Sagittula sp. P11: one gene and its partner. The protein of the gene in region 1 interacts with the protein of each later gene in a pairwise test. Links are inferred from orthologs where the notes say so. Each region holds a gene or a part of one and is shown on either strand. Other genes may lie near its edges.

The links.
Region 2: the proteins of trkA (region 1) and CDO87_RS11255 interact in binary tests that used the Escherichia coli proteins (3 or more experiments, as listed by UniProt). The link is inferred for Sagittula sp. P11 from one-to-one orthologs.

The regions. Positions count from the first base shown.
Region 1 is NZ_CP021913.1:4,570,456-4,584,848, forward strand. What follows is about bases 4,160-7,060. They hold trkA (Trk system potassium transporter TrkA), read right to left. Parts: upstream 6,348-7,060; coding sequence 4,971-6,347; downstream 4,160-4,970. Other genes in these bases: CDO87_RS21815 (TrkH family potassium uptake protein), read right to left, coding at 4,160-4,913; CDO87_RS21825 (hypothetical protein), read right to left, coding at 6,473-7,060. Outside these bases: CDO87_RS21795 (penicillin acylase family protein), read left to right, coding at 1-583; CDO87_RS21800 (aminoglycoside phosphotransferase family protein), read left to right, coding at 580-1,485; GTPase HflX, read right to left, coding at 1,770-3,023; RNA chaperone Hfq, read right to left, coding at 3,041-3,277; more of CDO87_RS21815, read right to left, coding at 3,405-4,159; more of CDO87_RS21825, read right to left, coding at 7,061-7,081; CDO87_RS21830 (sigma-54 dependent transcriptional regulator), read right to left, coding at 7,113-8,531; CDO87_RS21835 (PAS domain-containing sensor histidine kinase), read right to left, coding at 8,528-10,729; CDO87_RS21840 (response regulator), read right to left, coding at 10,958-12,328; CDO87_RS21845 (nitrogen regulation protein NR(II)), read right to left, coding at 12,328-13,413; tRNA dihydrouridine synthase DusB, read right to left, coding at 13,413-14,393. UniProt on the Escherichia coli protein: Part of the constitutive potassium transport systems TrkG and TrkH. May regulate the transport activity of TrkG and TrkH systems. Binds to NAD(+) and NADH.
Region 2 is NZ_CP021913.1:2,312,602-2,326,834, reverse strand. Bases 4,353-7,093 are described here. They hold CDO87_RS11255 (PTS sugar transporter subunit IIA), read right to left. Parts: upstream 6,085-7,093; coding sequence 5,620-6,084; downstream 4,353-5,619. Other genes in these bases: lptB (LPS export ABC transporter ATP-binding protein), read right to left, coding at 7,011-7,093; hpf (ribosome hibernation-promoting factor, HPF/YfiA family), read right to left, coding at 6,133-6,696; CDO87_RS11260 (nodulation protein NodH), read left to right, coding at 4,353-5,389. Outside these bases: UDP-glucose 4-epimerase GalE, read left to right, coding at 1-14; CDO87_RS11275 (glycosyltransferase family 1 protein), read left to right, coding at 4-1,194; CDO87_RS11270 (glycosyltransferase family 2 protein), read left to right, coding at 1,251-2,261; CDO87_RS11265 (beta-1,6-N-acetylglucosaminyltransferase), read left to right, coding at 2,258-3,958; more of CDO87_RS11260, read left to right, coding at 3,962-4,352; more of lptB, read right to left, coding at 7,094-7,769; lipopolysaccharide transport periplasmic protein LptA, read right to left, coding at 7,775-8,269; CDO87_RS11235 (hypothetical protein), read right to left, coding at 8,266-8,880; CDO87_RS11230 (ribonuclease D), read right to left, coding at 8,972-9,586; CDO87_RS11225 (sugar transferase), read left to right, coding at 10,513-11,202; CDO87_RS11220 (acyl dehydratase), read right to left, coding at 12,039-12,854; CDO87_RS11215 (NADPH-dependent FMN reductase), read right to left, coding at 13,140-13,691; CDO87_RS11210 (OmpA family protein), read right to left, coding at 13,833-14,233. UniProt on the Escherichia coli protein: Seems to have a role in regulating nitrogen assimilation.

The DNA of each region.
Region 1 (14,393 bases):
CCGCGACAACCTCGGCCCGCTCGCCGACGAATACACCCACGTGGAGCCGCTCTTCATCGAGCGCGTCTTCCGCAACATCGACGGCGCGGCGTGGTGGTGCGACGTGATCCGCTCCGCCAAGATCGAAAGCTGCTCCGACATCGCACGGCTGGCGCTGGACGACGCGCTGATCTGGATCGACGAGACATACGGCACCCAGCTCGAGGCACTGCGCTGGGGCGACGCCCACGTGGCGATCCACCGCCACACGGTTCTGGGCGACATCCCCCTCGTGCGGACCTTCGTGAACATCCGCCAGAACACCTCCGGCGGCGACTTCACCCTGCAGCGCGGGCGCACCGCGGGCACCGGGCCCGAACCCTTCGCCAACGTGCACGCGGCGGGGTATCGCGGCGTCTACGACTTCGCCGATCCGGACAGCTCGGTCTTCATCATGTCGACCGGGCAGTCAGGCCACCCGCTCTCGCGCCACTACGACGACCTTGGGCAGCTCTGGCGGCGCGGCGAATACATCCCCATGTCGCTCGACATCAACCTCGCGCGCGCCGCGGCCACCGGCATCACCCGGCTCGTGAAGCCGTGATCTCCCCGGCGGAGGCGGAGCCCGGGGCCGCAGCCGCGCTCAGGGCCATGGGCCTGCGTGACACCCTCCGGCCGCTCCGCCCGGACGCCCCGCCGGGACAGGCGCAGCTCTTCCGCGCAGGCGCATTGCTGATAAAGGTCTACAGCCCCGAGGCCGCCGACCGCGCGCTGCGGCAGGCCACCCGGCAACAGGCTCTGGCAGAGGCGATGGCCGACGGCCCGCACCGCGTGCCCCCGGTGCTGTATGCCGAAGACGCCACCCTCGTGATGCCATGGATCGACGGGACCGACCTCGCCACGCTGCACGGCAGGGGCACCGACACCGGCACGCTTGCCGGTCGCTGGCTCGACCGCTTCCACGGGCTCAGCCGCCGCCGCTTTCCCTTCCGCCCGACGGGCCACGTCAACTGGCTCGACCGGCTGGTCGGGCAGGCGCAGGCGGGCGACCGTACCATCCCCGACCTGCCCGCCTTCACCGACGCCGTCCGCCGGACGCAGGCCATGGCCGACGCCGCGCGCAAACAGAAGGCCACCCGCGCCGTCACCCACCGCGACATGACGCTCTCGAACCTCCTGCACGACGGCAGCGTCACATGGGGCATCGACGTGGAGAACACGCGCGAGGACGAGCCGCTGCGCGATCTCTTCACCCTCGCGCTCGACCTCGCCACCCTGCCCGTCCCGCGCGGCCCCGGCACGCTGGTCGCGGCCTACGGCGACACGCACACCGCGCCGCCGGTGCATGCCTTCCTGCAACGCTGCTTCTGTCACTGGGTCTGGGCCAACACGCCGCCCGCGCCTTCCCGCAGGCAGGCGGCCAGGCTGGCCGCCGCGCGCAGCCACCTCGAGACCGGGCAGCCGGTCTTCACGCAAGTGCCGGGGGCCGGTGCGGCATTTTCGTAGGGTGGGCGTTCCGGCCCCGCGGGCCGGGTTGGCCACCATCCCCCGCCGCGCCCGATTGCCGCGTTAACCACGTTTTCCCACGCCCGGGGGCAAAAGGTTACCAACCGGCCGGTTCGGACCCCCGAAACGGCCGGTTCACCCCTTACAGGCCGGAAACCTTGCTGAAAAAACCGGAAATCGTTGTGGGGCTGCCGGGGCTGTCCCACAAGACCTGCCCGTTGCATCGCCGCCGCGCGGCGTCTTAACCCCGCCGCGCGCACCGTTAAGCATGGCAGGGTTAACGCCTAGAGCTGACCGAAACGCGCCCGGTCCCGCGCCGACCATGTCACGGTCACCTCGTAGCCGTCGTCGGTCTGGTGCTCTTCCTCGACCAGCCCCTTCTCGAACAGCCACGCCCGCTTGCGCCCCTCGTCGAAGCCAAGCGTCAGCGCATCCGTCCGACGCTCTTCGCCAAGCGCCTCCGTCACCGCGTCGAGGAAACCGTCCAGCCCCTCTCCGGTCACGGCCGAGACCGCGAAAATGCTCTTGTCCCGGTCCGCGCGGGCTTCGGTCGCGACTTTAACGTCGCCCTCCAACCTGTCGATCTTGTTCCACAATTCGATCTGCGGCGTATCCTCGTCGACGCCCAGCCCGGTGAGGATCGTCCTCACGTCCTCGGCCTGCGCCTCGGTCTCCGGATGGGAGATGTCGCGCACATGCACGATCACATCGGCGGCCAGGACCTCCTCCAGCGTGGCCCGGAAGGCCGCCACCAGTTCGGTCGGCAGATCGCTGATGAAACCCACCGTGTCCGACAGGATCACATCTGCGCCCGTGGGCAGGCGCACCGCCCGCATGGTCGGGTCGAGCGTGGCGAAAAGCATGTCCTTCGCCATCACCTCTGCACCCGTCAAACGGTTGAAAAGGGTGGATTTTCCGGCGTTCGTATAGCCCACCAGCGCGACGATCGGATAAGGCACCTTGGCCCGCGCCTTGCGGTGCAGCTCACGGGTTTTGACCACCTTGTCGAGCTGCCTACGCAGCCGCACCAGCTGCTCGTCGATGGCCCTCCGGTCCGCCTCGATCTGCGTCTCGCCCGGACCGCCGACGAATCCCAGCCCGCCCCGCTGCCGTTCGAGGTGGGTCCAGGCCCTGACCAGCCGCGTCCGCTGGTAGCTCAGCGCCGCCATCTCGACCTGCAGCACACCTTCCCGCGTCGCCGCGCGGTCGCTGAAGATCTCGAGGATCAGACCCGTCCGGTCCAGCAGCTTGACCTTCCACTCGCGTTCAAGGTTACGCTGCTGCACGGGCGTCACCGGGCCGTCGACCAGCACCAGCTCCACCTCGTTTTCGAGGATCAACTCCTTGAGTTCGCTGATCTTTCCCGAACCGAACAGCATGCCGGGATGCGGGTCGCGCAAGGGCACGACTGTTTCCCCCACGACCTCCAGGTCGGGGAGCGCGCGCGCCAGCGACACCGCCTCCTCCAGCGCCATTTCGGGATCGCGACGCCGGTCCGGAGTACGGATGTTCGGATGCAGAACCCAGGCGCGGGTCACATGAGGGTCATGTTCCCTCAGTTGTCTTCCCCGTCGTAGAGGTTGATCGGCTGACCCGGCATGATCGTGGAGATCGCGTGCTTGTACACAAGCTGCGACTGCCCGTCCCGGCGCAGCAGGACGCAGAAGTTGTCGAACCAGGTGATGACACCCTGCAACTTCACGCCGTTGATCAGGAACACCGTCACCGGCACCTTCGTCTTGCGAACGTGGTTGAGGAATGCGTCCTGAAGGTTCTGTCTGTCGGAAGCCATTGGTTTGCCTTTGTTCTTGCCTTTGGCCCGTCCCTCGGGGCCGCCCACACCTTCGGGAGTATGCGTTGCCACCTCCGGAGTTTCCAGACGCAATTTCAAGGTTTTTCGCACCCGCGGTGCCTCTGTGTCATCCACGCCAACTCTCCGGGCTGAGCATCACGATCACGGCCAGCAGTTCAAGCCGGCCAAGCACCATCGCACCGCACAGGATAACCTTTGCATGCCACGCATGGGCGCCGAGGTCTATGGCCGTCGATGGCGCAACGTCAATCAGCGGGCCGGTGTTGGCCAGAGTGGCAATCGTCAGCACCGTGGCCTGCTCGAAGTCCAGCCCGTAAAGCCCGAGGATCATTGTCAAAAGCGACAAGGTGACAGCGAAGAGCATGAAGAAGACCCAGGCGATGAAGGCGCCCTCCCGCCGCATCCTCCGCCCCAGAAGCCCGGCCCCGCCGACGGAGGACGGGTGCACCAGCCGCTCGATCTCGCGCTGGCCGTTGAGGTAGAGCGCATAGACCCGCAGAAGCTTCACGCCCCCTGCGGTCGTCGCCACGCCGCCACCCAGCAACGCCAGCCCCATCAGGATGATCCCCGGCGTCGACAGGCCCGACCAGTCCTGCGCCGTGGCCCATTCCGAGCTGAGAAAACCGTTTGTCGTCAGGAAGCTGGCCGCGGTGAACAGCCCGCCCCACAGCGCCTTGAGCCCTGCCAGCGCGTTCTGTTCGTCGCCGATTTCCAACGCCGCCGACCAATGCCGCGCAAACAGCACCAGCGGGACGACGACGATGATCAGCAGACCCAGCCGGAATTCCGCGTCGTAATACAACCCCCGCTCGTTCCGCGTGTCGGAGGAGAACGTCTGCCGCGACAAGGCGAAGGCGAGGAACAGGAACAGGATCGCCTCGCCCCAGATGCCGCTCGGCGCATTCTCGACGCCGCCGATGGGGGATATGCCCGAGGTCGACATCACCGACATGGCATGCGTCAGCGCCACCAGCGGCGGATCGCCCGCCACCAGCAGCATCACCGCCAGCGCCATGGTCAGCCCGATGTAGAGCGGCACAAGCGCCTCGACGCTGCGCATCAGACGGTGGCCGGGGTTCGACGTCGTGCTGCGTGCCACCCCCGGCAGGATCGCCTGCCCCGGTTCGCCCGCCGCCGTCACCTCGAACCCACCCAGTGCCAGCGGTGCCAGGATGGCGGAGGCCGCGACCCACATCAGCATCCCGCCCAGCCAGCCGACCTGCGCACGCCACAGGTGCTCCGGGCCGGACAGGCGCGTCGGGTCGAACAGGGTGGCGCCGGTGGTCGTGAAGCTCGACACCATCTCGAAGTAGGCGCTGTCGAATGTGGTCGTGCGCACCGCCTCGTAGAAGGGCACAGCCATCATCAGCGGCAGCAGAAGGAACCCCGCGGCCAGCGCAAGCAACTGACGCATGGCACTTTTGTTGTGCTCGCGGTTGGACATCGCGACGGCGATCAGCGTGGTCAGCACCAGCCCGATGATCGCCGCGTAGAAGAAGCTGCGGGAATCGTGGAATTCCTCGATCGCCAGCGCGTAGGCTGCGGGCAGGAACATCGACACCGAGGTCAGCCCCATCAGCAACAGGAACAACGGCAGGCGCAGCAGCACGGTCATGCGCCGGTCTCCGCCGGGCGCCGTTCGGACGGATGTGCTGCGCGGCCGGTCATGGGCTCAGAAGAAGTCGATGGAGACCTGCAGAAGGCGTTCGACCTCCGGCACGTCGCCCGACAGGCTGAAGAGCACGATCTGGTCGCCGTCCTCGATCCGCAGCCCGCCGGTGGGTTTGACCACCTTGTCGCCCTTGCGAACCGCCCCCACCAGCACACCTTCGGGGAAGTCGATGTCGCGGATCATGGCGCCGGCGATGGGCGAGGTCGAGAGAACTTCCGCCTCGATCACCTCCGCCTCCGCATCGCCGATGGAGTAGACAGCGCGCACCTTGCCGTGCCGGATATGGCGCAGGATCGACGACACGGTGGTGGAGCGCGGGTTGATGTAGGCGTCGATGCCGAGCGGCTCCATCAGCGGCACCAGCGTCGGGTCGTTGATGAGGGCGATCACCATGGGACAACCCGCGGCCTTGGCGCGCACTGCCGCCAGCAGGTTCACCTTGTCGTCGTCGGTCACGCAGAGCGCGGCGTCGGCGCGTTCGATCCCGGCCTCGGACAGCAGCGCCCGGTCGAGCCCGTCGCCGTGCAGGACGATGGTCCGTTCCAGTTCCTCGGCGGCGCGTTCGGCCTGCTTGCGGTCACGCTCAATGACCTTGGCGCGGATGCGTTCGGTCTTGTTCTCAAGCCGCCGCGCCACCGCAAGGCCGACGTTTCCGCCGCCGACGATCACGACGCGTTCCTGCTTGCGGTAGGTCTTGCCGAAGATCTCCAGCGCGCGGCCAATGTCGTCGGCGTGCACCATGACATAGGCGCTGTCCCCGGCGAAAAGTTGGTCGCCGCTTTCGGGTGCGAACAGCGTGCCCTCGCGGCGTATTCCGACCACGACCGCCCGCAGGGTCGAGAACAGGTCGGTCAGCTGCCGCAGCGGCGTGTTGATGACCGGCGACTCCGGGTCGATGGACAGCCCCATGAGCTGGGCCTGACCATCGAGGAACTTCTCCGTATCGAAGGCGACCGGTGCCGCAAGCCGCTGCAGCGCCGCCTCCGCCACTTCGCGTTCGGGCGAGATCACCACGTCGATGGGCATGTGATCGCGCCGGTAAAGATCGGAGTAGATGGCGGTCAGGTAGCTTTCGGCACGCAGGCGCGCGATCTTGCGCGGCACGGCAAAGACCGAATGCGCCACCTGGCAGGTCACCATGTTGACCTCGTCCGAGTGGGTCGCGGCGATCACCATGTCGGCGTCGCGTGCACCGGCACGGTCCAGCACATCGGGGTAGGAGGCGAAACCGGCGATGCCCTGCACGTCGAGCGAATCCGTCGCGCGGCGCACGAGATCGGGGTTGCTGTCCACCACGGTCACATCGTTTCGCTCACCGGACAGGTGCCGCGCGATCTGCCAACCGACCTGGCCCGCCCCACAGATGATGACCTTCATGGCCCGACCTCACAGGTTTTCCACCGGCATGACACGCACACGACACCTCGTCAACGTCTTGGGCGTGTGGCGCGGCGGCCGGTTCCCGCACCGATCCATCAGTGCCCGGACCGCCGCGAACGCGATCACCGTCCTTCGGCGACCCGTGCCTGCCATTCTCGTTTCCAGGCAAAGACTTCCTCGCGGGAATCCCAGTGGTAGCGCGGGTCTTCGAGCGTCTTGCTCCACCACAGCCGGCCCATGCCCTGCCGCCACGGGTCAAGAACGATGCCCTGCTCGAAACTCGCGCCCTTAGCCGAGACGATCAGCACCGAATGCTCCAGCGAGATGTTGCGCGAATTGGCGATGGCACGGTGCAGGTCGATGGTCTGCAGGTCCAGCCGCCACATGGCGCGCTGCAGGTCGTCAGCCCAGTCCTTGCACAGCCCGCGCGGCTTCAGCCCGTGGTTCACCTTCATGTTGTGGATCAGCGGGGGATCGACGACATCCCATTCCTTTGCCCAGACCAGCGGTTCCCGCACCGCGACCTCGGCCACGCGCTGCGCCTCTGCCGGGTCGATGCCCGGTCCGAGCGCGAGGATGTCCCGCTTGAGCGACTCGATCTTCGCCGCCTCGGCCGATTGCGTCGCGGCAAAGTTCATCGCCTCCGCCGGCACACGCTGGTCCGTGGGCATGCCACACCCGGCCAGCCCCATGCTCAGCAGGCACAGGCCCGCCACCAAAGTCCGTTTCATCACTGCCTCGTCTGCCTCTTCCGCGCGCCGCTCAGGACGCTTCCGACATGCGGTCCTCGTCCACGCGCGCCACACGCCCGCCGGACTTGGCCGAGGTCACCACGCCGAGAGACTTCAGCTTCCGGTGCAGCGCCGACCGCTCCATACCGACAAACGACGCCGTGCGCGAGATGTTCCCGCCGAAACGGTTGATCTGGGTCAGCAGGTATTCGCGCTCGAAAGCCTCGCGCGCCTCGCGCAGCGGCAGCGTCGCCAGCGTGCCCGAAAGCACCACGCGGCCCTCGCCATCTTCGCCCGGCACGCTTTCCTGCGGTAGCTCGCGCGCCTCGATGGGGCCGTGCCCGTCGCCGAGGATCAGAACCCGCTCAACCAGGTTCTTCAGCTGGCGGACGTTGCCCGGCCAGGTCATCGTCTGCATGAGCGCGATGGCGTCCTCGGTCAGTTCGCGCAGCGGCAAGCCCTGCGTCAGGTTGCAGCCCTCGATGAAGTGCCGCGCCAGCACCGGGATGTCCTCGCGCCGCTCTGCCAGCGACGGCACCGCGATCGGCACCACGTTCAGACGGTGGTACAGTTCCTCGCGGAACCGGCCCATGGCGATTTCCTCTTGCAGGTCGCGATTGGTCGAGGAGATCACCCGCAGGTCCACCCGCACCTTGTCGTTGCCGCCGACGCGCTGGAACTGCTGGTCGACCAGCACGCGCAGGATCTTGGATTGTGTTCCGACAGGCATGTCCGCGACCTCGTCGAAATAGACGACGCCGCCGTGTGCCTGTTCCAGCAGCCCGGGCTCGATCCCGCGCTTGGCGCTTTCGCGACCGAAGAGCATGGCCTCCATCATCTCCGGCTCGACGCCCGCGCAGTTCACCGTGACGAAGGGCGCCTGCGCGCGGTTCGAATTGGCGTGGATGTAGCGCGCGGCCACTTCCTTGCCGCACCCCGCGGGGCCGGTCAGCATCACGCGGCCGTTCGACTTCGTCACCTTCTCGAGCTGCGACACCAGCGTGCGGAACGACGCGCTTTCGCCGATCATCTCCGCCTGCCGCACCTCGCCGCGCTTGAGCTGCTGGTTCTCGCGGCGCAGCATGGACGCCTCCATCGCGCGGCGGATCACGACCAGCAACTGGTCGATGTTGAACGGCTTCTCGATGAAGTCGTAGGCGCCCTGCTTGATCGCCGCCACGGCGATCTCGATATTGCCGTGACCGGAGATGATCACGACCGGGATGTCGGGGTTGTCGCGCTTGACGGTCTTGAGGATGTCGATCCCGTCCATCTTGCTGTCCTTCAGCCAGATGTCGAGGATCAGGAGCGCGGGCGGCTCGGAGTTGATTTCAGCCATGGCATCGTTCGAGTTGCCTGCCAGCCGGGTTGTATAGCCCTCGTCCTCGAGGATATCCCCGATCAGCTCGCGGATGTCACGCTCGTCGTCGACAATCAGGATGTCGCTCATGCCGTCTTCTCCATGTTTTCGTTATTGAATTCCGGTTGCGGCTGCTCTGCCGCGGGTCTCAGCGGCAGCCGGACGACCGCCATCGCGCCACGGTGGGCGCCATCCGAAAACGGCGGTGCATCTTCCAGATGCAGCGTGCCGCCATGTTCCTCGATGATCTTCTTGACGATGGGCAGGCCAAGGCCCGTGCCCTCGTTGCGGGTGGTGACGTAGGGCTCAAACAGGCGCGCGCGGTCCTCAGGCAGGCCGATGCCGTTGTCCATGATGCGGATCACCGCGTCGTTGCCGTCGATCTCGCCCTCGACGCGGATCTCCGGCCTGTAGCCCTCCGGCGCGCCCTTCTGGATCAGGCTTTCCGTGGCCTCGCCCGCGTTCTTGATCAGGTTGGTGAAGGCCTGCCCGATCATGCCCGCGTCAAGTTCCGACGGCATCTTCTGCCTCGGAAGATCGGTGCGGAAGGTCACGTTCGGCTGGCCGCTGTCCTGCAGCAGGATCGCCCCGCGCAGCAGGTCGCCCAGGTCCTCCGGTCGCCGCTCCGGCTCCGGCATGCGCGCGAACTTGGAGAATTCGTCGACGATCCGCCGCAGGCCGTCGGTCTGCCGGACGATCACGCCGGTCATCTCCTCCAGCTTCTCGGCGTCGGCCTCGTCCAGCTGGCGGGCGAACTTGCGCTTGATCCGTTCCGCCGAAAGCTGGATCGGGGTGAGCGGGTTCTTGATCTCGTGCGCGATGCGCCGCGCCACGTCGCCCCAGGCCGCCATCCGCTGCGCGCTGACAAGGTCGGTCACGTCGTCGAAGGCAACCACGTACCCTTCGAGCGAGCCGTCGGCACGACGGCGCGTGGAGAGGCGCACCAGCAGATGTTCCAGCCGACCTTCGCGGATGACCTTGACCTCCTGCTGAACGACCTCCCGGCCCTCGTTGCGCAGGCGGTCGAACACCTCGCCGAATTCCGGCACGGCCACCATGATCGGATCGGCACGATGGGTTTCGTGCCAGCCCAGCAACCGTTCGGCCGAGCGGTTCACGAAGGCCACGGTCCCGTCCGGATCGAGACCGACGACACCCGAGGTGACGGAGGTCAGCACGGAGTCGAACAGCCGTTGCCGCCGCTCGATCTGGCGCGTGTTCTCCAGCAATGTCTCGCGCTGCGCCTTGAGCTGGCGGGTCATCTGGTTGAACAGGCGCCCGAGCATCGAAATCTCGTCGTCGGTCTCCTCCTCGATCACCTGCACGTCGAGGTCGCCCTTGCCGACCTGCTGCGCCGCCCCCGCCAGACGCCCCACCGGGCGCGACAGCCGTTCCGCGAACCAAAGGCCCGCCCATGTCGCGGCGAGGATCAGCAGCACCGCAAAACCGAGATACAGCATGGCGAAGTCGAACAGCCGCCTGCCCCGCTCGCTTTCCTGCTGCTGGTAGAAGCGCGCGGTCTCCTGCGTTTCGTCCAGCAGGTTCAGGATCGCACCGTCGACCTCGCGGCTGATGTAGAGGTAGCGGTCCACGAAGGCGGCAAGCGGCACCAGCGCGCGCAGTTCGTTGTTGTCGTAATCCGGGATGATCGCGACCCCGGTTTCCTCCGCCTCCGCGAAGTCGGAGACCCGAGGTTCCTCGTAATTGAACAGGTAGGAGCGTTCGCCCCGCGCCCGTATCTCTCCGGCGCCGTCGATCACGTAGGCCTCGCGCAGGCCCCGCTGGATGCGCCCCTGCCCCTGCCCCAGCAACCGCCGCAGCGCCCCGTCATCGATCATGAAGGCGGCGCGGCGGCTGGAATCGAGGAACTCCGCCAAGGCCTCCGCATCCTGCACGAGGCCCTCGCGGCTTTGTTCGTCATAGGCTTCGGCCGCGGCGCGCGACGCGCTCACCACGTTCTGCACGCGGGTGGAGAACCACGTCTCCAAGCCGATGTTGATGGTCAGCACCGCGAAGACGGCAACCGTGATCGTCGGCAGAAGCGCCATCATCACGAAGGCGGTGGTCAACCTCAGGTGCAGTCGCGACCCCGCCGATTGCGCCCGCCGGGCCGACACCATCCGGCTGACCCGCATCAGCACGAGCGCCGCCAGAAGCAGGACGTAGACCAGGTCGGCCAGCAGCACCATGCGCAGGCTGGATGTCGACGAGCCCTGGTCCAGCGGGCCAAGCACGAGGAACGTGGAAAACGCGAGGATCGGCCCAAGCGCCACAAGCAGGAAGGTCATCAGGTTCGAAAACCAGCGACGCCGCCTCAGCCGAATGAGCAGTGCCCATGTCGGCGACCGGAACGTGATACGTGCCCGCGTGGCCACAGCCAACCCTCGTCAATGTAGCGCAGCCCGCCTCTTTCTAGAGGTCATCACAACGCAAACCGCCATATCTGGTGACCTTCTCACCCCATGACGCAGCGTTAACGCGGATCATGGCGACGGGGTCACACCTATGTGGTCTTTTTACATCAACTTTCGGCGGCGTGTCACGCGAATATCCAGATCCGTGATCTTCTTGCGCAAAGTATTGCGGTTTATTCCCAGAAGGTCGGCGCATTTCGCCTGATTCCCCCCGGTTGCCTCAAGGGCAATCTCGATCAGCGGGGCCTCGACCTCGCGGATGATACGCCCGTGCAGACCCGGCGGCGGCAGCATCGCGCCATGCAGGTCGAAATACCGGCGCAGGTGGCGTGCGACGGATTCGCCCAGCTTGTCGCTGTCGCCCCCGCGCAGCACAGGTCCGGTTTCCGGCTGGTTGCCCAGAACCGCCTCGACCTCTGCCCTTGTGATCTCTTCGGACCGCGAGGTCAGCGACAGCCGCCGCACAGCGTTCTCGAGCTGGCGCACGTTGCCCGGCCAGGAATACACCCGGAACAGGTCCGCCGCGCCTTCGGACAGCCAGCGCTTCGACGCGCCTTCACGCTCCGCCCGCGCAAGGAAGTGGTCGGTCAGGAGCGAGATGTCCTCAACCCGCTCCCGCAGCGAAGGCACAGCGATGGCCGCGCCGTCGAGGCGGTAGAACAGGTCCTGCCGCACCTTGCCGCCCTCGATCAGCGACTGCGGGTCCATCTGGCTGGAGGCGAGGAAGCGCGGCACGTGATCGCCAGGCACATCCATCATGCGCACGATCCGGGCCTGGATCTCGTCCGGGACATCGGCGATCTCGTCGATCAGCAGCGTCCCGCCCTTCACCCGCGCCAGCACCCGCGCCGGACCGTCGAGGTCCTGCAGGTCGCCCGCCGTCACGGTGACGAAGGGCAGCGTCCGCCGGTCGGAAAAATCGTGCAGCGCCTTCGCGATCAGCGACTTTCCCGTGCCGCTTTCGCCGGTGATCAACACCGGGAGGTCGGTGTTCATCACCTTGGCGACAAGCCGGTAGAGCGCCTGCATCGCCGGGGTCTTGCCCACCAGCGGCAGCTCGTCCGGCTCGTCGGCGCCGACCACCGTCTCTTCTCGCCGGGGCGCGCGGTTGCGGTTCTCCAGCGCCTTGGCCGTGCGCTTCATCAGGTCCGGCAGGTCGAAGGGTTTGGGCAGGTAGTCGTAGGCTTCCGCCTCCGCCGCCTGGATCGCCGTCATGATGGTGTTCTGCGCCGAGATCACGATCACCGGCAGGCCAGGCCGATCCTCGGAAATCTTCGGCAGCATCTCGAGCCCGTTTCCGTCGGGCATCATGACGTCGGAGATCACCACATCCCCCTTGCCCTCGCCGACCCACCGCATGAGCGTGGTCAGCGAAGAGGTTGCGTGCACCTTGCAGCCCGCGCGCGTCAGCGCCTGGGTCAGCACGGTGCGGATCGTGCGGTCGTCGTCAGCGACAAGAACGGTGCCGTCCATCACTTGGTCTCCTTCTTCGCCCGGGGGGCCCGGGGCAGCGAAATGCGAAAGACCGTGCGGCCGGGGACGGAGTCCACCGAGATCCAGCCGTCGTGGTCCGAAATGATCTTCGACACCAGCGCGAGGCCAAGCCCCGTGCCGTTCTCCTTGCCCGAAACGAAGGGATCGAAGATGTCGCCCTTGATCGCCTCAGGCAGGCCGGGACCATCGTCGATGATCTCGATCTGCAGGGGCAGCGTCTGGCCGGAGCCGTCGGCGCGCCGCAGGCGGAAGCTGTGTTCGTAATAGGTGTGCAGCGTGATGTGGCCGCCGTTGATCGGATCGGCCGCCTCGGAGGCGTTCTTCACGAGATTCAGCACCACCTGCAGCAGTTGGTCCGGATCGCCCCAGGCCATCGGAAGCGAGGGGTCGTATTCCTCGTGGATGCGCATGTGCGCACCGAACCCCAGCAGCGCCGATCTGCGAGCGCGGTCCAGAACATCGTGGATGTTCACCTCGCGCCGGTCGGGCGCCGAGAGGTTGCCGAACTGTTCGACCTGCTCCAGCAGTTTCACGATCCGCCGCGTCTCGGCGACGATAAGGTCCGTGAATTCAAGGTCTTCCTTGGGCAAGTTCATGCTGAGAAGCTGGGCCGCGCCGGTGATCCCCGCCAGCGGGTTCTTGATCTCGTGGGCCAGCATCTCTGCCATGCCGATGGCGGACTTCGCGGCGGATTTCACCGAATGGCTCTGCGTCATCCGCCCGGCCAGCTCGCGCGGTGAGATCAGCATGACCATCCAGCCCTCCCGCCCCTGAAGCGGCGCGATCTGCAGGTTGCACACCAGCGGCGGCCGGCTGCCCGTGCCCACGTCCACGTCGTTGACGAAGAGCGGCGTGCCGTTCTCCCGCGCGCGGCTCAGGCTCTCCTCCAGCGGCGCGTCGATGGCGAGCCGGTCCCAGATCGGCTGGCCCTGCAGCCATTTGGCGGAGTTGTTCAGGAACCCCTCGGCCGCCGGGTTCAGGTCGCCGATCTTCTCGTCCGGATCGATCAGCACCGCCGGGACCGGCAGCGAGGACCAGATCATCATGTCGCGGTCATCCATCATCACGCCGCGTCCTTGTCTTGCGTCAGTACCGCCTCGCGCAGATGCGATAGGACCCGCGCCGGGTCACGTTCTGTCAGGACCGTCTTGCGCAGCGCCGCCGGCGTGCCCGCGCGATCCATGTACCAGCCGAGGTGCTTGCGTGCGACGCGGTTGCCCAGCGTGGGCCCATAGAAGTCGAGCATCGCCTCGTAGTGTTCGGCGACCAGATCGGCCAGGTCCTCGCCTTCGGGGATCCGCGGCGCCGGTGCGCCATGCAACTTTGAGGCGATCTCGGCCAGAACCCACGGTGCGCCCTGCGCGCCGCGACCGACCATCACGCCGTCCGCGCCGGAAAGGTCGAGCGCTTGCTGCGCCGTGTCCGCATCGGTGATGTCTCCGTTGGCGACGACAGGGATCGACACCGACTCCTTCACAGCGCGGATCGCCGCCCAGTCGGCGCGGCCCTTGTAGAACTGGCAACGGGTCCGGCCGTGGATCACGATCATCCGGATGCCCGCGCCCTCGGCCCGCCGTGCGAGGTCGGGCGCGTTCAGGTCGGCGTCGTCCCAGCCCAGCCGAGTCTTCAGCGTCACCGGCAGATCGACCGCGGCCACTACCGCCTCGATCAGCCGCAGGGCGTGGTCGGGCACCCGCATCAGCGCCGAGCCAGACCATCCGCCCGTCACCTTCTTGGCCGGGCAACCCATGTTGATGTCGATCACCCGGGCGCCCATGTCCGCGACCATCCGGGCGGCTTCGGCCATCGGCTCCGGCTCACGTCCGGCGATCTGCACGGAGGTGTTTTCCACCTGCGCGCCCAGCTCCGCCTTTTCCCGCGTTCCGGGTCTCGCCGTCAGGAATTCACCCGATGCGATCATCTCTGAAACCACGAGTCCGGACCCGAACCGGGACACCAAAGTCCGGAACGGGAGATCCGTGATTCCCGCCAGCGGTGCGAGCAGCACCGGCGGTTCAATTTGTCGTTTTCCGATGGAAAGCAC
Region 2 (14,233 bases), 2.3 Mb from region 1 along the record:
ACTATGAAAAATGACGGAATCGGGCAGGCGCGTCTCCTCGAGGTGACGCGCCTGGTCTCGCGGGCCGGCGACCGGTTGACCGGCGTCGACCGCGTTGAATACGCCTATCTCGACTATTTCGTCAAAGACACGTCGGTGCCGTGTTTCGCCATCTTGCGGACCGCCGTGGGCTATCTGCTTCTGGACCGCGCGGGCATGGCCGACCTGCGCGACCGCGTGCGGGACAACCGGTGGGGCCGTCCCGACTTGCTTTCGCGCTTTCGCCGGAAGTACACGGAAAACCGTGCGGCGGCGGAATCGGACGTGCGGCGCGTTGCACTGGCCCGCTGCCGCTCGACCCGGCTTCCGAAGATGCTGGGGCGTCACCTGCCGAAGGGCACGCATTACTTCAACGTCGGCCTGACCACGGCCACCCGCCGGTTCCTCGACGCGCTTCGCACCATCCAGCCGACGATCGCGACCATGCTGCACGACACCATCCCGCTCGACTGGCCGCAGTTCTGCGACGACCGCAACGGCAAGCGCTTCGCCGACTTCTTCGACCGCATGATCGACTATTCCGATGTGATCCTGTGCAACTCGAAGGTGACGGAGGACGACGTCCTGCGGTGTGCCGCCCCGCGCACGCCGCGCACCGTGACCGGGCACCTGGGCATCGACGTGCCCGTGCACGACGTGAAACCCGCCCCGCCGCCGGGCGAGAACCCCTATTTCGTGATCCTCTCCACCATCGAGATCCGCAAGAACCACAGGCTGCTGCTGGACATCTGGGACCGTATCCCCGACGCCGATCTCGTCATCATCGGACGGCGCGGCTGGATGAGCGAGGACGTCTTTGCCCGCCTCGACCAGAAACCGCCCCGCGTGTTCGAGTACAACAACCTCGGCGATGCGGAGGTCTTCTCGCTTGTCAAGGGCTCTGCCGGGATGCTCTTCCCGTCCTTCACCGAAGGCTACGGCCTGCCGCCGCTGGAGGCCGCTGCGATGGGCGTGCCGGTGATCTGCAACGACCTCCCTATCTTCCGCGAAGTGCTGGGAGATTATCCCGTTTACGCGAACGTCAATGACAGTTATCTATGGATCGAGGCGATCAGGAAGCTGGCACAAGACCACAAGGCAGGCGTTGCGACGCAGCCCCCCATGGTGCCCCCGACGTGGGACGACCATTTCAAGGCAGTCTTAACGCACCTCTGATAGCCGGAGCAGAGGCATTCGACCGGGACGCCGGCCGATGAGAAGGGCAAGAGACGTTGGGTGCTTGGCAGTCATACAAGCTGCGGCTGCGGAGGCGACGCTGCCGTATTCGCGCGTTCCGCAAACGCCGCGACCTGAGGCCCGTCGCCGACCGCACAGCCGACATCCGCCCCTCCGACCTGCTGCTGTTCTCCACCCAGCGGAACGAGGGCGTGCGCCTGCCGTACTTCCTCCAGTATTACCGCGAGATGGGGGTGAACCACTTCCTGTTCGTGGACAACGACAGCGACGACGGCTCGCTCGACTACCTGCGCCGCCAGCCGGACGTGTCGGTCTGGACCACCCGCGCCAGCTACAAGCGGTCGCGCTTCGGCGTGGACTGGATGAACTGGCTGCTGATGAAGTACGGGCACGACCACTGGTGCCTGACCGTCGATCCCGACGAGCTTCTGCTATACCCGTTCTGCGACACCCGGCCCCTGCGCGCCCTGACCGACTGGCTCGATGCCTCGTCGATCAAGTCGTTCTCGGCGATGCTGCTCGACATGTATCCCAAGGGGCGGATCGACCTCTATCCCTACAGCGCCGGGCAGGACCCGCTGGAGATCGCGAACTGGTTTGACGCCGGCAACTACACGATCTCCAAGAACCCGCAGTTCGGCAACCTCTGGATCCAGGGCGGCCCACGCGCCCGCATGTTCTTCACCGAGATGCCGGAGGCCGCGCCCGCCCTCAACAAGATCCCGCTGGTCCGCTGGGACCGCAAGTACGCCTACATGTCCTCCACCCACAACCTGCTGCCGCGCGGGCTGAACCTGATCTACGACGAATGGGGCGGCGAAAAGGCGTCGGGCGTGCTGCTGCACACCAAGTTCCTCGACACCTTCTCGAAGAAGGCCGAGGAAGAGCTTGAGCGCCGTCAGCACTACGGCGCCTCCCGCGAATACATCGCCTACGCCGAAGGGGTGAAGGAGAACCCCGACCTCTGGTGCAAGTGGTCGGAGAAGTACATCAACTGGCGCCAGCTCGAGATCCTCGGCATCATGTCCAAGGGGAACTGGGCATGAGCGTCGGTATCGTGATGCTGGTCCACACCGCCTTCGACCGGGCCGAACAGGTGGCGCTGCACTGGGCCAAGGGCGGCTGCCCGGTGGTCATCCACGTCGACAGCGCCGTCCCCCGCGCCAGCTACAACGCCTTCCGCGAACGCCTGTCGCAGACACCGGGCATCCTCTTCTCGAAACGCCACCGCTGCGAATGGGGCACCTGGGGCTTGGTCGCCGCCTCGCAGGACGCGTCCGAGCTGATGCTGAAAAGCTTCGAGGAGGTGCGCCACGTCTACCTCGCCTCCGGCTCCTGCCTGCCGCTGCGCCCGGTGGAAGAGCTGACCAGCTACCTCGCCGAACGCCCCCGCACCGACTTCATCGAAAGCGCCACGACCGCCGACGTGCCGTGGACGGTGGGCGGGCTCGACCACGAACGCTTCACGCTGCATTTCCCCTTCTCCTGGCGCAAGAACCGGATGCTCTTCGACAGCTTCGTCGAACTGCAGCGCATGACCGGCTACAAGCGCCACATCCCCAACGGCATCATCCCGCACATGGGCTCTCAGTGGTGGTGCCTCACGCGGCAGACGCTGTCGGCCATCCTCGGCGATCCGGAGCGGCGGCGCTACGACGCCTACTTCAAACACGTCTGGATCCCGGACGAGAGCTACTTCCAGACACTCGCGCGGGTCTATTCCACACAGATCGAAAGCCGCTCGCTCACGCTGTCGAAGTTCGATTTCCAGGGCAAGCCGCACATCTTCTACGACGACCACCTGCAACTGCTGCGCCGCTCCGACTGCTTCGTGGCGCGCAAGATCTGGCCGCACGCCGACCGGCTTTACGACGCCTTCCTCACCGATCCCAACCGCGCCATGTCTCGGCAGGAACCCAACCCGGGCAAGATCGACCGCATCTTCGCCAAGGCGGTGGACCGCCGGACCCGCGGGCGCCCCGGCCTCTACATGCAGTCGCGCTTCCCGAACTACGGCTGGGAAAACGGCGTGACCGCGGGCAAGTACTCCGTCTTCCAGGGCTTTTCCGAGCTGTTCATCGACTTCGAGCAATGGCTGGCGCGTGCCACCGGCGCGCAGGTGCATGGCCACCTCTACGCCCCGGAACGGGCAGAGTTCACCGGCGGCCAGACGCTCATCAACGGCGCCCTCTCCGACAATGCCAGGCTGCGCGACGCCAACCCGCGCGCCTTCCTGACCAACCTGATCTGGAACACGCGCGGCGAACGCCAGTGCTTCCAGTACGGCCCCCGCGACAACCCGCAGATCCTCTGGCCGGTGTCGCGCGACCCCAACGCCCAGATCTCCGTGATCTCCGGCGCCTGGGCCGTGCCGCTCTTCAAGTCCAACGCCAACTTCGCCGACATCCGGGCGGAGGCCGCGCGCCTCCAGAAGGTCGAAAGCCGGATGCTCGACACCCTGCGCAGCCCGGACGTGAAGGCCCGCATCCGCATCTGGTCCATGGCCGAATTCATCGAAAGCCCGATGGAGCCGCTGCAGGTCATCATCGACGAGATCGGACAGAAATCCCTGCGCCGACTGGCCGAGGCGCCGAGGCTCGAAGACCTGACCGGCTTCGGCCAGTTCCTGCAGAACCTCAAGAACCAGGGCATGCACCCCTACCTGATGGGCGATTTCCCCGTCGATCCCGCCCCGCGCAACAGCCGGGGCACCACGCGCAAACCCTACCTCGTAAAGAAATAATCCATGCCCAAGTTCGATTGCTTCGTCGTCTTCGCCGAAATGCGCACCGGCTCGAATTTCCTCGAAGCCAACCTCAACGCCTTCGACGGGCTGTCCTGCTTTGGCGAGGCGTTCAACCCGCATTTCATCGGCTATCCCAACGCCACGGACGTGCTGGGCATCGTGCAGTCGGAACGCGACCGCGACCCGGAATGCCTGCTGACCCAGATCCGCATGGCGACACCCGGCGGGCTGGGCGGCTTCCGCTACTTCCACGACCACGACCCGCGCATCCTCGACACCCTGCTGACCGACCCGAAGATCGCCAAGATCGTGCTGACCCGGAACCCGGTCGACAGCTATGTGTCGTGGAAGATCGCCCGCACCACCGGCCAGTGGAAACTGACCAACGTTAAGAAGCGCAAGGAGGCGAAGGCCCGCTTCGACGCGCGCGAGTTCGAGGCGCATGTGAACGGGCTGCAGGCCTTCCAGGTGAAACTCCTGAACGCCCTGCAGACCACGGCGCAGACGGCCTTTTACGTCGCCTACGAGGACCTGCAGGACGTGGCTGTGATGAACGGGCTGGCGCGCTGGCTCGGCTGCAATGCGCAGCTCGACAGCCTGAACACCGCGCTGAAACGGCAGAACCCCGAACCGCTGTCGGAAAAGGTCGAGAACTTCGACGAGATGCAGAAGGCGCTCTCCCGGCAGGACAGCTTCAACCTGACGCGGACGCCCAACTTCGAACCGCGCCGCGGCCCGGTCGTGCCCGGCTACCTCGCCTGCGCCAGGACGCCGCTCCTCTACATGCCGATCCGCTCAGGCCCGGAAACCATGGTGACGGACTGGATGGCGGCGCTCGACGGCGTGAACCCCGGACAGCTCACCGGCGACTTCACCCAGGGCAGCCTGCGCGCCTGGAAACGCGAACGCCCCGGCCACCGCAGCTTCACCGTGATCCGCCACCCGCTCGCCCGCGCGCACGAGGCCTTCTGCTCGAAGATCCTCTCCACCGGCAAGGGCAGCTTCAAGGGCATCCGCCAGACGCTCCGCCGCGTGCACGCCCTGCCGATCCCCGAAGGCGAACCCGGCGCGGACTATGACGTGAACGCCCACCGCGAAGCCTTCACCGCCTGGCTGCGCTGGGTGAAGGCCAACCTCTCCGGCCAGACCGCCGTCCGTGTCGACGGTCACTGGGCGACGCAGGCGCAATCCATCCAGGGCATGGGCGACTTCACCCTGCCCGACATGATCATCCGCGAAACCGAAGCTGCCGACTACCTGCCCGCGCTCGCCATGCAGGTCGGCCACCCCGCCCCGCCGGACCCCGAATCCGTTCCGAACAAGGCCCCCTTCGGCCTCGCCCAGATCTACGACGAGGAGATCGAAGCCCTCGCCCAGGACGCCTACCAGCGCGACTACCTGATGTTCGGCTTCGATACCTGGGGCTGACGCCTTCGGCGTCAGCGGTACGAGGGGCTCCGCCCCTCGCGCTCCCCGAGGTATTTCCGCCAAGATGAAGGGCAGGACGGTTGCTCCTTCATCTTGGTCCAAATACCTGAATTCCACGTTTCCACGGGCCGCCGATCAGGCAGCTTGGGGCCAATGGGTCATTCGGGTTGAAGGGCCGGCGGGCGGGCGAATGGCGAAGCCAGAGTCCCGTCCTGCCGGCAGTCGCGGGCTCAGGCGGCCTTGACCGTCTCGAACTCCGTCAGGATCGTGAAAAGCGTGGCCGGGTCGGGATTGGCGCGCAGTTTCGTGCAAAGCCCCGCGTCCCGCAATGTGCGTGACACCAGCGCCAACGCCTTCAGGTGTTCGACCCCCGCCTCTTCCGGCGCGAAGAGCGAGAACACCAGATCCACCGGCTGCCGGTCGACGGCGTCGAAGTCGATCGGCCGTTCCAGCAACATGAACACACCCAGCACCTCGTCGAGGCCCGACACCCGAGCGTGCGGCAGGGCGACGCCGTGGCCGACACCCGTCGGCCCCAGCGATTCCCGTTCCATCAGGGCTTCGACGACCCGCTGGGCATGCAGGCCATGGGCGCTTTCGGCGAGGTCGGCGATGTCGTGCATCAGCCGCTTCTTCGACGAACAGGAGCCCATGACCTTCACGGCATCCGGTTTCAGCAGATTGCTAAACTTCATCATCCAGCCTCTGGAGAAAATCGGTTACCGGTCAACACGGGATACGGATCATGGATCGATCCAGCCGATGTTGCCATCGTCGCGCCGGTAGACGACATTCACTCCGTCTTTCTTTTCGTTCCGGAACACCAGCACCGGGGCGCCGGCCAGTTCCATCTGCATCACGGCTTCACCGACGGACAGGGAGGGAATCTTGGTCTCCATCTCCGCCACGATGATCGGCTGAAGCGTTTCGGGTTCGGCAGCGTCGTCTGCGCCATCGTGCGCGAGGATATACGAAGAGGCCCCGAGAAATTCAACAGGTTCCGTACGGTCCTTGTGGTGGTCCTTCAGACGCCGTTTGTAGCGCCTCAGCTGCTTGTCCATCTTCTCGGTGCAGGCGTCGAACGCCGCATAGATTTCAGTGGCATGGCCCTTCGCGGCTGCATTCAGCCCGCTCGAAAGGTGGACGACGGCCTCGCACACGTACTCATGGGCCGCCTTGGAAAAAATCACGGTCGCGTCGGTCGGGCGCTGGGAATACTTCTCCAGCACCGAGCCAAGCTCGGTCTGAACGTGGGTCTGCAAAGCTTCGCCAATGTCGATTTGTTTGCCCGTGATCTGGTAACGCATGATCCGTCCTTCTCTCTTATCACCAGACACTTCCTCCGGGGGCGCCATACCCCCGGCCGGAAAGGTGCCGGTTCAGGAAAGGCGCCCGCATGCGGTCAGCGCGCGACCGACCCGGAAAGCCGGGAGTCGGAAGATCTGACATGCCGCAATACAGAGCACCATGTTGCCATTTGAGGTGGAAAGCCCCTCGTGTGTCAATGCAAACCGGAGTGACAGAGTGGTTCAAATCCGGGCGTCCGCCGACGCTCATACGCCGGATTTGCGAATTTTTCGTGCACGGGGCAAAGGATGCTGCGCCGCGGCACGCCACAGGGTCACACAAGGCGAAAATTGTCGCCCAGGTAGACGCGGCGCACGTTCTCGTTCTGCACCACCTCTTCCGGGGTCCCCGACATCAGCACCTGCCCGTCGTGCAGGATGTAGGCCCGGTCGACCAGTTCCAGCGTATCGCGCACGTTGTGGTCGGTGATCAGCACGCCAAGGCCGCGCGTCTTCAGGTCCGCCACCAGGTGCCGGATATCGCCCACGCTGATCGGGTCCACCCCGGCGAAGGGTTCGTCCAGCAGAAGGTACTTCGGATCGGCGGCAAGGCAGCGGGCGATCTCCACCCGGCGGCGCTCGCCGCCCGACAGCGCCAGCGCAGGCGCGCGGCGCAGGTGCTCGATGGAAAACTCCCCCAGCAGCTCCTCCAGCCGCTCGCGCCGCTTGTGGGTGTCGGGCTCCGAGATATCCAGCACCGCGCCGATGTTGTCCTCGACACTCAGTCCCCGGAAGATCGACATCTCCTGCGGCAGGTAGCCGATGCCCAGCCGGGCGCGGCGGTACATCGGCAGGTAGGTGGCGTCGTGCCCGTCGATCAGCACTTCGCCCGCGTCGGGGTTCACCAGCCCCGCGATGGCGTAGAAGGACGTGGTCTTCCCCGACCCGTTCGGGCCCAGAAGGGCGACCACCTCGCCCCGGTCCAGCCGCATGGTCACGTCGCGGATCACCACGCGCTTCCGGTAGGCTTTGCGCAGGTGGCTCACACGCAGGCCGCTGTCGCCTTCGGTCAGTCGCAAGTCAGGTCGGGACATCCGCGTTACTGGCCCCCGTCCTGGCTGCCCTGCTGCAACACGGTCTTCACGCGGCCGGACATCTGCGCCGTGCCGTCCTCGAGGTTGACCACCATCCGTTCCGAGGTCATCGCACTGTCGCCCTGCGTCACCAGCACGTTGCCGGACATGACGATCTGGCCGTCATCTATGTTGTAGTCGGCGCGTTCGCCTTCGGCGGCTTCCTCGCCGCGCACCACGATGACGCCGCCGGTCGCCTCCATCCGGGTGATCTCGGACCGTTCTTCGGAATAGATCACCAGCACGCGCGGCGCGGCAAGACGCATGTCGCCCTGAACGATCACCACGTTGCCGGTGTAAAGCGCCGTGCCGTCCGACTGGTTCACCGACAGGGAATCCGCCGTGACCTCGACCGGTGCACTGGTGTCCTGACCGCCCCCGCCGAAAGACACCTGCGACTGCGCCAGCGTCATGGCCGGGATAAGGGCCATGCAGATCGCCGCGAAAAATGCCTTGGTCATTCGTCAACTTCCTTGTCTGCGGGCCGGTATATCATCTTCACGCCGCCGGTGAAGTGGATTTGCACCGCGCCATCCTCGTCCGCCGGGGCAATGACCATGCGGCCCGCTTCCAGCTCTTCCGCCGGTCCGTTGCCCTCCACCGGGCCGAGGCTTTCGGCGTTCACGGAGTCGAGCGCACTGACCATCGCATTCGTCGTGAGCACATAGCCCAGCGAGCTTTCAATGCGAACGCCATCGTCGAGGTAGGCCTTCCGTTCGCCCTCCCGCATCGTCGCCTTGCTGGAGTCGAGCTGGATGACCGACCCGTCCTCCATCTGCATCCGGGCAGAGTACCGGTCGGCCAGGATGTCGCCATCCTCCAGCGGCCAGGCCCGGCGCGCCGTCATGGTCAGCAGGCCGCCGTCGCGCGTGGTGCCGGAGTAATAGGGGTCGGACACCCCTTCGGTGGCGGTCTCGCCCTGCCGCAGCGCCTCGGCGAAGGGCACGTTCTCCAGCACCTCCCGGTCGGAGGCCAGAAGGAAGATCGTCGACAGCATCGCCAGCGCGGCGATCGGCAGGAGGATCTTGAGCCACGCGATCAGGCGGGAATAGCCCCCGCTCGCCCGGGCCATGGCTCAGGCCCCCGCGCTGCGGCGGCGCCACACGGCGGACGCGGCACAGGGCTTGGGCGCCTGGCGGTCAGACTTTCGCGAAGATGCGGTTTCAGACATGGGCAAAGATGTCCGTATCGGGCCAGCCTGCCAGATCCAGCTTTGCCCGCGCCGGCAGGAAGTCGAAACAGGCCTGGGCGATCTCCGTCCGGCCCTCGCGCTCCAGCATCGCGTCCAGCACGGTGCGCAGCCGGTGGAGGTGCAGAACGTCCGAGGCGGCATAGTCCTTCTGCGCGTCGGTCAGCGTCTCCGCCCCCCAGTCCGACGACTGCTGCTGTTTCGAGATATCGACGCCCAGCAGTTCCTGGGTCAGCGACTTCAGCCCGTGGCGGTCGGTGTAGGTGCGTACCAGCCGGCTGGCGATCTTGGTGCAGTAGACCGGCGCGGCGAGCGCCCCGAAGGCATTGTACATGGCGGCGATGTCGAACCGCCCGAAGTGGAACAGCTTCAGCACGTCCGGGTCCGCAAGCAGCCGGGCAAGGTTGGGCGCCTCGGTCTGGCCGCGCGCCACCTGCACGAGGTGCGCATTCCCGTCCCCCGCCGACAGCTGCACGACACACAGCCGGTCGCGGTGGGGATGCAGGCCCATCGTCTCGCAGTCGATCGCCACCACCGGCCCGAGGTCGAGGTCGTCAGGCAGATCGCCGTGGTGCAGGTGATTGGCCATGTCAGCGCGCCCCTCGCGGTGGAAACTGTCTGGGACGACATATCCGCAGGCCACAGGTCTTTCAACTCAGCCCCCGGCGGAGGCTTGCCACAATTGGCCCCTGCGGAACCGGGAAAAAGGCAGCCGAAGGGCAGATTCGGGCGGAAATGCGGCGGAGATCGGGTGCGATTCGGGCACCGATTCTCACGCATTCCGGGCCTCTGTAACATTCCGTGATCAAAAGTGCTCTCCCGGGAATTGTTTTACACCCCTCGATCACGCGCGCGTTACGGGTGTTCGGTCAACTGTGTGCGATCAGCACGTTTCAGGCCCCCAGACCGGCTTTTACCCGGGGTCAGGTTTCCAAACGGGAAACGATTTCCCGATCCATCCTGCCTCCACGCCGCAAAGCAGAATGACAGTATCGCAAAACTGCATATATTGACCGGATTATTGTCAACTGATGACGCGCAATCGCGTCATATTCGTCCGTGAAATTTGACCTATCCTTTTGCGACGTAAGGCCCAAAAAATACCACTTCGATGATACTCGTTAGGATACCACGCAACCTAATCGTGTAGACGAAATCATGCGAAATTCCGGGTGTTTTCGGGCACCTCCCAACAAGCCAGATCAACCAGAAAGTGTATGAAAAAGCGTTTGTTGACCGGATTTTAGCCCGGGGGCATAAGAGCCTTGTCGCGTGGTTCTGACATACTTCTGCCCAGTTCCACTTTCCACGGCACTTGGGGGTTGGTGCTTCCACTTTGGGAGTATTGAGGTACGTCTGCTGCGATCTGCCTTGAAATGTTATCGGTAATCTGACCGTCGCCTGAAACGGCCCGGTGTTGTGTAACGCGCATTCTGCGCGACAGCGAAGCTATGCCGAAAAACTGGATCACTGCCGGTGTGCCTCCCCGTCTTTCACGACGCACAGGAGGTCATCATGACACTGCATATTCGTCAGCCGTTGCCGACGGCGAAATTCGAAGCGCTCATTGACGAAACGCTTTTCTGCAACATTGGGGCCACCCCGTACCGCGACGTGCTGAAACGCGCGCTCGATATTACGCTGGTCCTGCTGGTCGCGCTGCCCGCCGTCCTGCTCACCCTGATCTTCGCCGGCCTCGTCATGCTCGACGGGCACGGGCCCTTCTACAGCCAGCAGCGGGTCGGCCGGAACGGCCGCACCTTCCGCATGTGGAAGCTGCGCAGCATGGTGCCGGACGCCGACGCCCAGCTCAGCGCCTACCTCGCCGCCAATCCCGAAGCGCGCATGGAATGGGATCTCACCCAGAAGCTGCGCCGCGACCCGCGGATCACGGCGATCGGGCGGATCATCCGCAAGACCTCGATCGACGAGCTGCCGCAGCTCCTCAACGTGCTTGTGGGCGACATGTCCCTGGTCGGTCCGCGTCCGATGATGCTGAACCAGCGCGAGATCTACCCGGGCACCGCCTACTACTCGCTGCGCCCCGGCATCACCGGTTTCTGGCAGACCTCGGTCCGCAACGAGTCGAGCTTCTCCGAGCGCGCCCGTTTCGACACCGACTACCTGCGCGACCTGTCCTTCGTCACGGACCTCCGCGTCCTGCTGAAGACGGTGCGCGTGGTTGTCCACGGCACCGGCTGCTGATCGGGCAACCGCTCGGCACCGCGTTCGATGACCGAAGGGCCAGAGCCTCTGACGAGGTCGGAACCGCCCCTGCCCCCCGCAAGCGTTCTTGCGGGCCGGGACGGTCGGCCCCCGGAAGGGCGCAGGCCCGGTTCAACGAACGTGACACATGTCCGCGCTGAACGCGGCACACCGAAGCGCCTCCCGGCAAGGTTCCGAACCGGGCGGACCTGACAGAAGACCGGACACCAGCCGCGACCTCCTGCGCGGCAACGTCCGGAACCAGCTGCGGAACGGCCACGGCCCATGGGGAGCGTCGCCCCTCGGTCGCGAGCCGTTCCGGATTTGAAGTATCCCTTTGCGTCGAAGGTTTTGCAGTCTGGCGCGGGTGCGGACAGCGCGCCGCAGGGCCAGCCCTGAGCCCTGAGCCCTGAGCCCTGAGCCCTGAGCCCTGAGCCCTGAGCCCTGAGCCCTGAGCCCTGAGCCCTGAGCCCTGAGCCCTGAGCCCTGAGCCCTGAGCCCTGAGCCCTGAGCCCTGAGCCCTGAGCCCTGAGCCCTGAGCCCTGAGCCCTGAGCCCTGAGCCCTGAGCCCTGAGCCCTGAGCCCTGAGCCCTGAGCCCTGAGCCCTGAGCCCTGAGCCCTGAGCCCTGAGCCCTGAGCCCTGAGCCCTGAGCCCTGAGCCCTGAGCCCTGAGCCCTGAGCCCTGAGCCCTGAGCCCTGAGCCCTGAGCCCTGAGCCCTGAGCCCTGAGCGGGCGTGCCGCCTCATCCGCCCCGCATCAACCCTATATTTTCCGAATCGCTTCAGGTTGGAGGGCGGTAGGGAGGGGGAAACTTTGACAGGCCGTTAACCCTGCGTTCACACAGTTTGGCCCGTGTTCACCTCTGCCGTCATGACCTGCCGTCCGTCCGGTCCGCGCACCCACATCCGGGCGCCGTCACGGCACAGCTCTGCCGCCTCGTGCACAATCAGGGCCGAGGTGCCCCTGAACCGGAAGGTCGCAACCGGCCCCGCCTCCTCCGCCCACAGGAGCAGCTTCTGCGCCAGTAGCGGGCCGTGCACGACCAGCCCGTCGTAACCCTCGACCTCCCGGGCATAGGCCGGATCGTAGTGGATACGGTGGCCGTTGAAGGTCAGCGCGGAATACCGGAACAGCAGCGTCGGGTCGAAGCGCACTTCGGTCGACCCCGCCGCGCCCTCGGGCGCCCGGGGCGCCACCGGTCCGGGCGCATCCGGTGCCGCGTCGGCGCGGTAGACCAGGTCCTGCGCCTCGCGCACGCAGAGCGTCCCCTCCTGCCAGATCTCGTGGTGCAGCGTGACGAAGGCCAGCGGCCCGCTTCGCCCCGTCTTGCGGGACGTGCTGACGCGGGAGGAGCGTTTCTCGGCTGGCCGCCCGGCCCGCAGCGGGGCAAGGAACTCCAGCGCGCCACCGGCCCACATGCGCCGCGGCAGGCCGAAGGCCGGGATCAGCGCGTCGCCGACCGCCGGATGACCGTCGCGGCCAAGGGCCTCGAGCGGACGGGCGTCCCAGAAATAGATCTGGTGAAAGAACGGCGGCAGAGGTGTGCCCTCGGCAAAGGTCGCCTCCAGCCCGAGCGTAGCGGCCAGCGCCCCGGCACGCGCCGGGTCCAGCACGTCCGTCCTGATCTGCGGTTCGGTGGGGTTGTCCTGCATGGGCGGCTCCTCGACCCTCGTGGATTAGCGGCGGCAGCGGGTGGCGTCCAGAGAGCGGGCGGCTTGTCCGGCTGCCTGAGGGGGCGTCCTGGCCCGATGACCTCCCCCATGCATGGACCTCCGGGCCTTGGTGACGCGCCTTCCGGCTGCCTCTGCGGCGAAGATCCTCGCCCCCGCAAGGTCAGAGCCCCGCCAAAACCCGCGGCACCCTGCCCGCCCGCACCGCGCGCAGGCTTGACCCGATCTTCACGCCGATGTGCCGGGACGGGGCCCCACGCGCCTGATTCAGCCGCGCTTGGCTTCCGCCAGCCTGCGCAGATCCTCCATGAGCTCGGTCAGCAGCTTGATCCCCGTCTCGTCCTTGAGGCGGCCATCCTCGTCCCACTTGGTGGAGGTCTGGCCGACCATGACCTCCGGCCCGGGCAGGAGGTGCGGGCGGAAGGGGATCAGGCAGAGCCGCGCCTGCGCCTGCGACCGCGGCCCCCCGGCCATGCCGGCAGCAGCAGAGACCAGCGCCACGGGCTTGTCCCGCCACGGGTTGCCCTCGGTCCGGCTGATCCAGTCCAGCGCGTTCTTCAGCACCCCGGTGATGCCCTTGTTGTACTCCGGCGAGGCGACGATCACCGCATCGGCGGCGGCGATCCGGTCGGCGGCCTGCTGGACCTCCTCCGGGATGCCGGGGCCGTTCTCGATGTCGGCGTCATAGAGCGGGAAGCGCAGGTCCAGTTCGGTGTACTCCGCAGGGCCGAAGCGGCGGGCGGCCTCGTTCAGCAGCAGCCGGTTGGTGGAGGCGGCGCGGAGGGCGCCGCAGAGGCCGACAAGCTTCAGATCGGGCATGGTGTCTCCTGTCTGGGGTTTCGCGGCGGAACCCGCGCGAAAAATTGCAGTCGCCTCACAACATAAACGAAAAAGCGCCGCGGCAAGGCCACGGCGCTTCGGGAGGGCATCGGAGTGCCCGTCGGACGGATATCCGGAGGGTCAGGTCGCGTTCGGCAGGATGACGATTTCCACCCGGCGGTTCTGCTGCTTGCCCTGCGGCGTCAGGTTGGACGCGATGGGCTGGTCCTCGCCGCGGCCGATGACCTGAATGCGGCTGGCGGGCACGTTCTGCGCGAGGAAGACGTTGGCCACGGCCTGAGCCCGGCGCTGCGACAGCGAGAGGTTGTAGGCCGCGTCGCCATCGGAGTCGGTGTGGCCGATGATCTGCGTCGTGGTGTTCGGGTAGCGCAGGATCGACTGGGCCACGTCCTGAATGTCGCCCAGCAGGCCGCCGCTCAGGGTGGCGCTGTCGGTGGCGAACAGGATGTCCTGCGGCATGGTCACGATCAGGCGGTCGCCGGTGTTGCGGATATCGACCTGGGAACCGAGCTGCTGGCGCA